Regions from separate parts of the Photobacterium sp. 1_MG-2023 genome, predicted to be linked through region 1. Evidence: riboswitches for the same ligand, from Rfam matches in the RefSeq annotation. Region 1 holds a riboswitch; each other region holds the start of a gene.
The links. A riboswitch is a leader RNA that binds a small molecule or an ion and turns the genes downstream of it on or off. The one in region 1 is predicted to bind thiamine pyrophosphate.
Positions count from the first base shown of each region.

Region 2: linked by a shared signal. The riboswitch ahead of thiB (thiamine ABC transporter substrate binding subunit) and the one ahead of thiC (phosphomethylpyrimidine synthase ThiC) in region 1 are both predicted to bind thiamine pyrophosphate.
Region 3: linked by a shared signal. The riboswitch ahead of thiD (bifunctional hydroxymethylpyrimidine kinase/phosphomethylpyrimidine kinase) and the one ahead of thiC (phosphomethylpyrimidine synthase ThiC) in region 1 are both predicted to bind thiamine pyrophosphate.

Region 1 is NZ_JAUORR010000027.1:12-4,221, forward strand. It holds tRNA gene Q4579_RS18635 (tRNA-Trp) at 260-336, shown strand; gene crcB (fluoride efflux transporter CrcB) at 528-911, opposite strand; gene Q4579_RS18645 (universal stress protein) at 1,018-1,440, shown strand; TPP riboswitch at 1,498-1,595, shown strand; gene thiC (phosphomethylpyrimidine synthase ThiC) at 1,721-3,649, shown strand; gene thiE (thiamine phosphate synthase) at 3,646-4,210, shown strand, end outside.
Region 2 is NZ_JAUORR010000018.1:37,220-41,429, forward strand. It holds gene leuC (3-isopropylmalate dehydratase large subunit) at 1-736, shown strand, start outside; gene leuD (3-isopropylmalate dehydratase small subunit) at 755-1,357, shown strand; gene Q4579_RS15445 (DUF547 domain-containing protein) at 1,483-2,283, shown strand; TPP riboswitch at 2,377-2,498, shown strand; gene thiB (thiamine ABC transporter substrate binding subunit) at 2,633-3,589, shown strand; gene thiP (thiamine/thiamine pyrophosphate ABC transporter permease ThiP) at 3,627-4,210, shown strand, end outside.
Region 3 is NZ_JAUORR010000010.1:87,864-92,073, forward strand. It holds gene Q4579_RS10870 (ABC transporter substrate-binding protein) at 1-184, opposite strand, end outside; gene Q4579_RS10875 (ABC transporter permease) at 207-1,043, opposite strand; gene Q4579_RS10880 (ABC transporter ATP-binding protein) at 1,030-1,800, opposite strand; gene thiD (bifunctional hydroxymethylpyrimidine kinase/phosphomethylpyrimidine kinase) at 1,818-2,699, opposite strand; TPP riboswitch at 2,798-2,895, opposite strand; gene Q4579_RS10890 (VOC family protein) at 3,078-3,434, shown strand; gene Q4579_RS10895 (family 20 glycosylhydrolase) at 3,497-4,210, opposite strand, start outside.

The DNA of each region.
Region 1 (4,210 bases):
TACCGGCCTGTCACGCCGGGGGTCGCGGGTTCGAGTCCCGTCCGCTCCGCCACTTCTTAGAAGCCCTTGACTAGGCGTCCCCGTCGAAAGACTGGGGCTTTTTTGTATCAGGACTTCCGAAAAGTACTGCGGACCGGAATGCTGGATTGAAAGCGACGTCAAGCTGCTGTTTTTATAAGCGCTTGATAAAGCAATGAATCATTTTCAGGATCTAGGGCTGGTAATTCTCGTCAAGCTGTATACAATACTCATCACTTCTAGGGGATTAGTTCAGTCCGGTAGAACGTCGGTCTCCAAAACCGAATGTCGGCGGTTCGAATCCGTCATCCCCTGCCAAATTTAAAAGCCTCGTCTCCGGACGGGGCTTTGTCGTTTCTGATATTCAGCGCGTTGCGCTGATGTCGGCGGCTGGAGCGCCAGCCCGCTGGAACGCCAGTCCGATCGTCCGTCATCCCCTGCGAAGTGAAGCCCGTTTCTGAACGAGGTCGATGTCGTGTGTCCTCGGCGTTACAAGGCAATCAGCAGCATTATCCACGCTGGAGCAACTGATACCCCAGAAAACAGGCAAGCAGGCTCAGGGCGACATTGAGCAGTATATTCAGTCCAGCTTTCATCAGAGCGCCTTGTTGAAGCAGAATCAGGTTGTCCATTGAAAAGGTGGAAAAGGTCGTGAGTGCACCCAGAAAGCCCAGACCGATCAGCGGCCGCCACGGGGTTGCAGCAATCCAGCCTTGGTTCAGCGCAGACATCAGAGCACCCATGATCAGGGAGCCGATCACATTGACCGCCAGTGTGCCGTAAGGAAATCCCCGTCCGAACAGGACTACGCAGAGCTCAGCAATGAGGTAACGGCTGCAGGCACCGAAAGCACCGCCTGCGGCAATGAAACTCAGCGTCATCAATTGATTCATAGGTTTTCTCTGACAATAAAATGTTCAGCCATACTAATAGCATGAAATGGAGCCCATGTTGAATGCCTGAAAGCAGGTAAAAAAGAATGATGGTGAAGGAGATCTGATGAGGCTGTATAAGAGCGTATTGCTGGCGGTGAATCCGGATCATCCGCAGGCGAAACAGCAGGTGGTGAAAGCCGGTGTGATTGCCTCACATCATCAGGCGGATTACTTTCTGGGCTATGTCGAACCAGGTGTCGGGGAGGTCAGTTTTCTGGATATAGAATTACAACTGGAAGAAGCACACAACGCACAGCAGCAAAAACGGATGAAACAACTGTCTGGGCTGGCGCAGCATTCACCGCAACCTGTTCGGGCGATTCATCTGGCAGATGGTGATATCGCAGCACAAATCACAAAGCTGGCCCATCAGGTGAAGGCTGAACTGGTGATTATTGGCCGTACCCGGCACGAGATACTCTGGTTGAACGATCTTCATCATCATCTGGCTCAGAAGCTCGACTGCGATCTGCTGGTGATCCGCTGAGTGGATAAAACATCAGCTGCTGCTTGCTGGAAGCCGCTGTCTTGCATATACTCGTTGCTCAACTTGTCGGAGTGCCAACTGGCTGAGACCGCATCGCGGGATCCGTTGAACCTGATCAGATTAGTATCTGCGAAGGGAACAAGAGAAAAATCTTCTGCCTTGCTATCTTTTCGTGATAGCAGCTGTATCAGACGATGCGACACGCCCTACTTGTGTCTGCCTCTTGTTTACGCGCCCATCCGCCAAGCAACTTCCCTGAAATGGATAAAAGGAAATTGCTATGTCGAGTCGCAAACAAGCGAGACTGGAAGCGAAACAATTCATTGATTCTCTCACCACCCAAGCCTATCCCAATTCACGAAAAATCTATGTAATCGGCAGCCGGGACGATATCCGTGTCGGCATGCGGGAAATTTCTCAGGCTGATTCATTAGTCGGTGGTGATAAAAATAACCCCATCTTTGAACCGAATGAGCCGATTCGTGTCTACGACACCTCCGGCTTTTATACCGACCCTGCACAGGCCATTGATATCTATCAGGGCTTGCCGAAACTTCGTGAATCCTGGATTGAAGAACGAAGCGATACCGAACTGCTGGATGAGCTGAGTTCAGCGTACACCAAAGAACGTCTGGCGGATGACACGTTGGATGAGCTTCGTTTTTCGCATCGTGCCCGCGTCCGTCGCGCTCAGACAGGTCAGTGTGTGACACAGATGCATTATGCCCGCCAGGGGATCATCACACCGGAAATGGAATATATCGCAATTCGCGAAAATATGGGTCGCGCCCGTTACCGGGATGAGGTCCTCAATCAGCAGCACCCGGGACAAAGCTTCGGGGCCAACCTGCCTAAAGACATTACCCCTGAATTTGTACGTAAAGAAGTTGCCGAAGGTCGGGCGATTATTCCATCGAACATCAACCACCCGGAGTCTGAGCCGATGATTATCGGCCGGAACTTTCTGGTGAAAGTGAATGCCAACATCGGTAACTCTGCGGTGACGTCTTCCATTGAAGAAGAAGTAGAGAAGCTGGTCTGGTCGACCCGTTGGGGCGGCGATACCGTGATGGATCTGTCGACCGGACGTAATATCCACGAAACGCGAGAGTGGATCATTCGCAACAGTCCGGTGCCTATCGGCACGGTGCCCATGTATCAGGCGCTGGAGAAAGTGAACGGTATTGCCGAGAACCTGACCTGGGAAGTGTTCCGCGATACTTTGCTGGAGCAAGCAGAACAGGGCGTCGACTATTTCACCATTCATGCCGGTGTCTTGCTGCGGTTTGTACCGATGACAGCGAAACGTGTCACGGGCATCGTATCCCGTGGGGGCTCCATCATGGCGAAATGGTGCCTGGCCCATCACAAAGAAAGCTTCCTGTATGAGCATTTCCGCGAGATTTGCGAGATCTGTGCCCAGTACGATATTTCCCTGTCACTCGGCGATGGTCTGCGTCCGGGCTCGGTGGCCGATGCGAACGATGAAGCGCAGTTCAGTGAACTTCGAACTTTGGGTGAGCTGACCAAAATTGCGTGGGAATACGATGTTCAGGTGATGATTGAAGGGCCGGGGCATGTCCCGATGCATCTGATCAAAGAGAACATGGAAGAGCAGCTCAAACACTGCGATGAAGCGCCTTTCTACACTCTGGGCCCGCTGACCACGGATATTGCACCGGGTTATGACCACATCACTTCGGGGATCGGCGCGGCCATGATTGGCTGGTATGGCTGTGCCATGTTGTGCTACGTCACGCCGAAGGAGCACTTAGGTCTGCCCAATAAGGATGACGTCAAAACCGGCCTGATCACCTACAAACTCTGTGCGCATGCTGCGGATCTGGCGAAAGGCCATCCGGGGGCACAGGTACGTGACAATGCGCTGTCTAAGGCGCGGTTCGAGTTCCGCTGGGAAGATCAGTTCAATCTGGGCCTCGACCCGGATACTGCCCGTGCTTATCACGATGAAACGCTGCCGCAGGAATCCGGCAAAGTCGCGCATTTTTGCTCGATGTGCGGTCCGAAATTCTGTTCGATGAAAATCTCTCAGGAAGTGCGCGAGTACGCCAAAGCGAATGAAGAAGCGCTGGTGATTCAGATGCTTGAGGATCCGCTGGAAGGGATGCGTCAGAAGGCTGAGGAATTCCGTGAGAAAGGCAGCGAGCTGTATCATCAGGCAAAAAACCATGAGGCGGAACAGGCATGAGTGGTGATGTAAAACAGGGATTTCCTGCGATGGAGGGCGGCATCGGGCCGCTCTATCCCGTGGTGGATGATGTTCGCTGGATTGCTCAGTTGTTGCCGTTAGGGGTGAAAACCGTTCAGCTACGCATCAAGGAGCCGGCGCATCCTGAACTGGAAGCACAAATCGTTGAGGCCATCCGTCTGGGACGGGCGTATCAGGCGCAGGTGTTTATCAATGATTACTGGCAGCTTGCTCTGAGGCACGGTGCGTATGGTGTGCATCTGGGACAGGATGATCTGGATATTGCTGATTTGGATGCATTGCGGGCTGCCGGGATCCGTCTGGGCGTTTCAACCCGCACCGCAACAGAGCTTCAGCGTGGTATGGCGATCGCACCCAGTTATGTGGCGATTGGCCATATTTTCCCGACCCCGACCAAAGAGATGCCGACCCCGCCGCAAGGCGTTGCGCAGTTATCAGAACATCTGGCGACCGTTGGGGGCCGATTCCCGACCGTTGCGATTGGCGGCATTGACCTGACCAATGTCGATGCAGTCTGGCAGACCGGCGTCTCCAGTATCG
Region 2 (4,210 bases), on a different contig from region 1:
AGCGGGTCTGATCGCGCCGGATCAAACTACCTTTGATTACATCAAGGACCGCAAATTTGCCCCGACCGGTGCCGATTTCGACGCCGCCGTGGCCTACTGGCAAACCCTGAAATCAGATCCGGATGCCCAGTTCGACAAAGTGGTGACGCTGGATGCACAAAGCATCAAACCTCAAGTCACCTGGGGCACCAACCCGGGACAAGTGATTGCTGTCGATGCACCGATTCCGGCACCGGAAAGCTTCAGCGATCCGGTCGAGCGTGCTTCTGCATCCAAAGCGCTGGCATATATGGGTCTGGAAGCCGGGAAAAAGCTGGCTGATTTTCCGGTTGATAAAGTTTTCATTGGTTCCTGTACCAACTCTCGCATCGAAGATATGCGGGCCGCGGCCGCCGTCGCGAAAGGGCGCAAAGTTGCAGCCAATGTTCAGGCGCTGGTCGTCCCGGGTTCTGAACAGGTGAAAGCGCAGGCGGAAAAAGAAGGGTTGGATAAAATCTTCATCGAAGCCGGTTTTGAATGGCGTCTGCCGGGTTGCTCCATGTGTCTGGCCATGAACAACGACCGCTTGGGTCCCGGGGAGCGCTGCGCGTCCACCAGTAACCGGAACTTTGAAGGTCGTCAGGGCCGTGATGGCCGGACTCATCTGGTCAGCCCAGCCATGGCAGCTGCTGCCGCCTGTGCAGGTCACTTCGTGGATATCCGCGAGCTGGATCCAAAAACCGTCGCCACCGCCTAACAGAGAAGGAAGAAAACCATGGCAGGAATCAAACAACATACCGGACTGGTGGTGCCGCTGGATGCCGCAAACGTCGACACCGACGCCATCATTCCGAAACAGTTTTTACAGAAAGTAAACCGGATTGGGTTTGGTAAACATTTGTTTCATGACTGGCGATTTCTGGACGATGCCGGTGAGCAGCCGAATCCGGAATTCGTGCTGAACGACCCGCGTTATCAGGGGGCAAGCATTTTGCTGGCCCGTGAAAACTTCGGCTGCGGGTCCTCTCGTGAGCACGCCCCGTGGTCGCTGGCAGATTACGGGATTAAAGTCATGATCGCGCCGAGCTTTGCCGACATTTTCTACGGCAACTCGATCAACAACCAGATGGTCCCGGTTCGCCTGACCGAAGCTGAAGTCGATGAACTGTTCCAGTATGTCGAAGCCAATGAAGGCGCGGAGATCACAGTCGATCTGGAAACCATGACGGTCACCGCCAATGGCAAATCGTATTCGTTTGAAATCGACGCGTTCCGCCGCCACTGCCTGCTGAACGGTCTGGACAACATCGGGCTGACATTGCAGCACGAAGATAAAATCGCAGATTATGAAAGCAAGATCCCGGCATTTCTGGCCTGATCGCCCATCTTTCTGATTGACTCTGGCACCCTGCTTCGGCAGGGTGTTTTTTTACCCCCAGATATCAGAAAGAATCCGTGCGCATCACGGTCTGTTGGGTATCGCTCACAGACATAGGTGTTCCCATGCTTCTTCGCAAGCTATCTGTTCCCACATTCCTCTTACTGAGTTTTCTCAGCCTGAGTTTCCCGGCTTTCGCCGCCCCCAAGGCTGATCTCTGGCCATTCTGGCAAGCCACTCAAACCCGGAGTACAACGACAGTTGATCATGCCGCATGGCAACACCTGCTGGATCATTATCTGGTTGTGGCACCGCAGCAAACCCGTTTCCGTTATGCCGCCGTGACAACAGCCGATAAAGTCGTGCTGAACGATTATCTGGACACCCTGACGGCGCAAGATCCACGCCAGCTGAACCGAAATGAGCAGTTTGCTTACTGGGTCAACCTCTACAACGCACTGACGGTGAAGGTGATTCTGGACAACTATCCGATCAGTTCAATCACCAAACTGGGCGGATTTCTCAGCTTCGGTCCCTGGGATGAAAAGCTGATCACCATTGATGGGAAGCAACTGTCGCTGAACGATATCGAACACAGAATTCTGCGGCCGATCTGGCAGGACAAACGCATTCATTATGTTGTGAACTGTGCCAGTCTGGGGTGTCCGGATCTGCAACCGGAAGCAATGAACGCCAGCAATCTCAACGCGCAGCTCGAAGCCGCTGCCACGCGCTTCATCAACAGCCCTAAAGGTGTTCAGGAATCCGGCGGCAAAGTCCGATTATCCTCGATTTATGACTGGTATCAGTCTGACTTCGGCGCCCTGCCAGACTTACAGCAGCACCTGAACCAGTATCGTGAACAGCCCGTCACCCTGAACAAACCCGTCTATGACTACGACTGGCGGCTCAACGAAGCTCGCTGATCCCGCAAGATACTTTGTCTGACCTTGGGTCAAAGCTTTGGCCAGACGCAGCATTGTGGCTGGCAAAGGTGCGCAGCCCCGTTTACAATGAGAGCCGTTCTCATGGGGAGTCATCCGACTGAGATCGTGTTGTTCACCCGTCACAGGAGAATACACGGGACCCATCGAACCTGAACCAGGTCATGCTGGCGTAGGAATTGAGAAACGGAAAGCACCGCTTTGCATCTTGCCGGGCCTTTCCGGGACACACCGCTCACTCGACGCCGCGCCTTCTTGAAGAAATTGGAATTCCCTGCCCGTCAGGACTCAGGAGCGCTTTGTGAAACACCTCATTACAGCTTTACCTTTCATGGTTGCGGCAACTTCAGCGGCCGCCGCACAACCCACCTTAACCGTGTATACCTACAGTTCGTTTACTGCCGACTGGGGACCAGGACCGGCCATTGAAAAAGCATTCGAAAAAGAATGTGGTTGCGACCTGCAGTTTGTCGCGCTGGATGATGGCGTCTCCATCCTCAACCGAGTTCGCCTGGAAGGCAAAGGGACCAAAGCAGATGTTCTGCTGGGTCTGGACAACAACCTGATGACCGAGGCTAAGAAAACCGGTCTGCTGGCCACCAGCACCACAGATACTTCAGCCGTGACCATTCCGGGTGGCTGGAAAGACGATACCTTTGTCCCTTTTGATTACGGTTATTTCGCCTTCATCTACGACAGCGAAAAACTGAAAAATCCCCCCAGCAGCCTGAAAGAGCTGGTGACACGCGACGATCTGAACCTGATTTATCAGGATCCACGCACCTCTACGCCGGGTCAGGGTCTGATGCTGTGGGTGAAATCCGTTTATGGTGATCAGGCGACCCAAGCCTGGCAACAACTGGCGAAGAAAACCGTCACCGTCACCAAAGGCTGGTCTGAGGCCTATAACATGTTCCTCAATGGTGAGACGGATCTGGTGCTCTCGTATACCACTTCACCGGCGTATCATCTGATTGCCGAGAATGAAGGCAAGTATAAAGCTGCCAATTTCAGCGAAGGACACTATATGCAGGTTGAAGTCGCAGCCAAGCTGAAAAACACCCAAAACAACGCGCTGGCCGATCAGTTCCTGAACTTTATTCTGACGCCTGGATTCCAGTCCGTGATCCCGACAGGCAACTGGATGTATCCGGTGACCGATGAAGCCCTGCCGGAAGGTTTCAGCACGCTGACGCGTCCGGCCAAAGCACTGGAGTTCAGCGCAGATGAAGTCGCCAAAGAACGCAAAGCCTGGGTCCGCGAATGGCAAACCGCACTGACACAGTAATCGTATAGGTTTTCTCTTGTTACTCTCCCGTTCCAGCCTGCCCGGCGTGATGAGTGCCGGGCTGATTCTGCTTCTCGTCGGCGGGGCGCTCAGCGCCCTGCTCGGACAAGCCACGGAATTACACCCACTGGCCCTCTGGCAGGATCCCTATCTGCGCCATGTCACCGCGTTCAGCTTCAAACAAGCACTGCTCTCGACTCTGCTGAGCCTCATCCCTGCCATCCCAGTGGCTTATGCCCTGTCGCGGCGGCGGTTTCCGGGCCGGTCCCTGCTATTGCGACTGTTCGCGATGACCGTGGTGCTGCCGGTACTGGTGGCTGTATTTGGCTTGCTGGCGATTTACGGCAACAGCGGCCTGCTGGCACAAGGATTGGCCGGGCTGGAGATGAAACTCCCGTTCAGTATTTATGGTCTGAACGGGATTTTGCTGGCGCACGTCTTTCTGAATCTGCCGCTGGCCTGCCGGTTACTCCTGCAAAGTCTGGAAGGCATTCCGGCGGAGCAGCATCAGCTTGCTGCGCATCTGGGAATGAAAGGCTGGCCGCTGTTCCGGCTGGTTGCCTGGCCCCGGTTGCGCCAGCAGTTGCCGCAGGTGGCAGGGCTGGTCTTTATGCTGTGCTT
Region 3 (4,210 bases), on a different contig from region 1:
GTTCCTGAATCTCGATGTCCAGGCCTTGTTCTTGAAATAAACCGTTTTCTTTCGCAATAATGATTGGGCCATGGTTTGGATTGACAAACCAGTCCAGCATCAGCGTCAGTTCTTTAGCCTGAAGCTGAAAGCTGGTTGCAGATACGGCAATCGCGAGCGCAGTACGCGCCGGGAAATTAGTCATGTGAATTTCCTTTGTAAATGAATTAAGAGTCAGACTGGCTGTTTTCAGACAACCAAGGGATGGCTTTTTTTAAGAGTGCATCTGTGATGAAGTACAGTGCGACGGATAACCCGGCCAGGACCAGCAAGGCGGCAAACATTTCGTCAATCATCATCCGGGCATTTGCCTGCAGCATCAGGTAGCCCAATCCTTCGCTGGCTCCAACCCATTCGCCAACTACGGCACCAATTGGCGCGACAACAACCGCGACGCGAATCCCGGATGCCAGTGCGGGTAGGGCTGCAGGTAATCGGATATGCCAGAGGATTTGCCAACGGGTGGCATTCATGGTTTTGGCTAAGTCCAGATACCCCTGCGGGGTGTGGCGTAATCCGTCAAAACAGCAAGTGGTGACCGGGAAAAAGATGATGATGGCAGCCATAACAACTTTGGATGCAATGCCGTAGCCCAGCCAAAGCATCAGAATCGGTGCCAGCGCAAAGACAGGTATAGCCTGGCTGGCAATTAATACGGGTAGCAACCAGCGTCGTACCGGCGTAAACAGTAACATCAACAGGGCACAAAACAGGCCGAAAGTGAGCCCGGTGAGCAGCCCCAAAAAAATCTCAGTGGCCGTCACCCAGGCATGCCGGAACAGAACATCGTGCCGTTGAATCAGTTTGTTGAAGACTGCCAGAGGCTCGGGCAGGATAAATCCCGGCAATTGAAACATCACCACAACCGCCTGCCAAGCCAATCCGAGTATCAGCAGCGTGATGACAACCCGGAACGCCGGATGCTGCAACAGCCCGCCAGTGGTTTTGACAAATGAACGAGGTTGTCCGATGGGAGCCTGCGTGATCAATTTAGTCATCTTCATTTCCCATCACGGCCAGCTTTGTCATCAATTGGTGTTGTGCATCTGCCATGACTGCGTTGATGGGCCTGGGAATTTCTCCCTCAGGTGCCCCGAAGGCGGTAAGACGGGCTGGTTTCCCCTGCATCAAAAACAGATGATGACCCAGCCGCAGCGCTTCTTGCGGGTCATGTGTAATCAGGAGCACGGTCCGGTTCTGCAGGAGTTCTGCGGCCAGCTCCTGAAGTTTGTAGCGCGTGACGGCATCCAGTGCTGAAAATGGCTCATCCATGATGACAATGGGTTTTTCCTGCATCAGTGTCCGGACTAAAGCGACGCGTTGGCGCATTCCGCCGGAGAGCTGGGACGGGCTGGCTTGCGCATAATCAGCTAACCCGACCTGTGCCAGCAAGTGCATGGCACGTGTCTGAGTTTGGGGATTCACTTTTCGATACCGGAGTCGATAACTGAAACAGACGTTATCCATCACGTTCAGCCAGGGCAGCAGTAGATCTTGCTGCGCCATGTAAGCGATCTGCGGGCTGACCGGGTTGCCGTCAAACGTTGTGACCTGTCCGCGGTACTGAACATCTTCTGGCAACAGATTGGCCAGAAGCCTCAGTAAAGTCGTTTTTCCGCAGCCGCTCTGACCAAGAATGCAGTGCCACTGGCCGGGAGACAAGGTCAAAGACAGTTGCTCGAACAAAGGGCTGGAGGCATTCGGGAAATGAAGATTGACCTCAGACAAATGCACGCCAGGTCCCTGTATTTCTCGGTTCATTTGGCTCGCCTGCGTGATCATGCAAGATCCCCGGATTGCGGTTGAAATGCATGAAAATGATGGACCGGGCCATGACCCTGACCAATCTTTAACTGGTCGGCAAATTTCAGCGCTAAAGTCAGGTAGTTTTTCGCTTCTGCGACGGCACCGGTGAGTGTGTATCCCTGAGCGAGATAAGAGGCAATTGCAGCAGATAATGTGCAGCCCGTGCCATGGGTGTTTTGGGTCTGAATGCGCTGGGCACTGAAGGTGACAGTGTCACTTTTGGTGAGCAGGTAATCCGTGCTCTGGCTTTCGGTTTCCCAGTGACCGCCCTTGAGTAGCACTGCCTCGGTATTGAGTGATTGTAATTGTGCAATGATTGTCTCTCTGTCACTTGAGTCAACAGAGGGAACTGGTGCCGCATGATTATCTGACCTGGTGAGCGCAATCGCCTCCGGTAAATTGGGGGTGATGAGGGTTGCTAAAGGCAGAAGTTCAGATTTCAGCGTCGTGATGGCTTTGGTTTCCAGCAGCAGATCACCGCTGGTGGCCACCATCACTGGATCAAGCACGATGTGTTCGGGCTGGTACTGGCGTAGTTTTCGGGCCACCGCCTCAATGACACCGGCGTCACTGAGCATCCCAATTTTGACTGCTTTGACATTCAGATCACTAAAAACTGCATCTAATTGCGCTTCAATAAAATCAGGAGAGACAGGAAAGATGTCGGTAACTCCCAGCGTATTTTGGGCGGTCAGGGCTGTGATGACAGAGCACGCATATCCACCCGTCGCGGAAATCGCTTTGATATCGGCCTGTATACCAGCGCCGCCACCACTGTCGGATCCGGCGATTGTCAGAACGATAGGCGTTGTGTTGCAGTTCGAAGAGTGTTGGCTTTGTGCTGGCTTGTTCATCTGCTTCCCTTTGCATCAATACCAGTTTGATGGGCAGGGGTGACGTACAGTCGCCAGTGAGCCGATTCGAAAGGACCATGTTATTGGCAGTTTCGGTGGCAGGCTATCTGCTAGTTCCCTCCGCCAGTGCTAACTGGATCAGGTTCAACGGGTCCCACAATGTGGTCTCAGCCTTCCGGCTCCCCGACTAACGTTACTTTGATTCTCTGATAACGGTTGTGACGCTGAAGAATAATCTCTCAAGCTTGTTATCGCGCGGCCATTCTAACCTTGTTTTTTCCATGAAAGCAAAAGAATTACGCGAAATTTGTCTGAGTGATTTATTCCTGGTGATTTCAGCCTATGATATCGGTAACCCAATTAAACCGGAGCAAGCTTGTGAATATTCACCATAAAATTAATTATGTAGAGTTTCCTGCCCGCGATATTCAGAAAACAAAAGATTTTTTTCAGTCGGTTTTTGGCTGGTCGTTTACAGATTACGGTGACGAATATACCGCGTTTTCTGATCAGGGGCTGGATGGCGGATTTTATGCTGCGCCTTTGAAATCGGATGCCTCGCAAGGGGCGGCGCTCATTGTGTTGTTCAGTGATGACCTGGAGGCGACTGAGCAGCAAGTCATTGCAGCTGGTGGTCAGATTATCCGGCCCATTTTTGATTTTCCCGGCGGAAGGCGCTTCCATTTTACCGAGCCCAGCGGGAATGAATTTGCAGTGTGGGCAGAACCCCGATAAATGATGCTCTATGAAATGAAAAGAGCTCCTGCCCGGAGCTCTTTGATTCATGGATTGCCAGATTAATTTACCGTTGCAACACGGCTGGTCCGCTGGCCGGAAACCGTTCTGATCTGAACACCGGCCGAAGCTGCGGGTGGGTTCAGGACATCAAAGGTTTGCCAGCTTGCGCCTTGATCGGCCGAGAACTCAATGGTCAGTCCTGGGAACGTGGTATTTGCTTTGAGCACGCCATTTTCAATCACACCACCAGGTACTGGCAGGTTGAAAGCAATACCAGCCTGTTCCAGTTTCGGCAGAACTTTCTGGCCCAGCAGGTTGGCGAAGTGATTGTAGTCGCTGTTCCGTGCTGCTTCATCGGCCGGAATACCAGCATTATCGTTGGCTTCCCAACTCGCTGTATGCCAGGCACGTTCAGCCAGACCCAGCACACGCGGGAAGGTCATGCCTTCAAACTGATCTTCCGTACGCACCGTTTCCGCCCACAGAGAGCCCTGAAGACCGAGTACATTTTCAGGCTTCAGGAGTTTTTTCACACCAGCAGAAGCCACAACTTCTTCTTTTGTAATTGGTGCACCGGCACGGGTGAAGTCTGCATTGGCAAAGACATCATCCGGCATATAGCCAAAGGTTTTCCGGGTATCAGTAAACCGCGGTGCCCAGTAGTAGCCGCGCTCGTTTGGATCGGGCTCGTACGGGTGGTCGAAATACAGATGAGAGGCATGGTTATAGACGACTTTATAATCGTTGTTGGCCAGATTATAAGCGCGATCTGC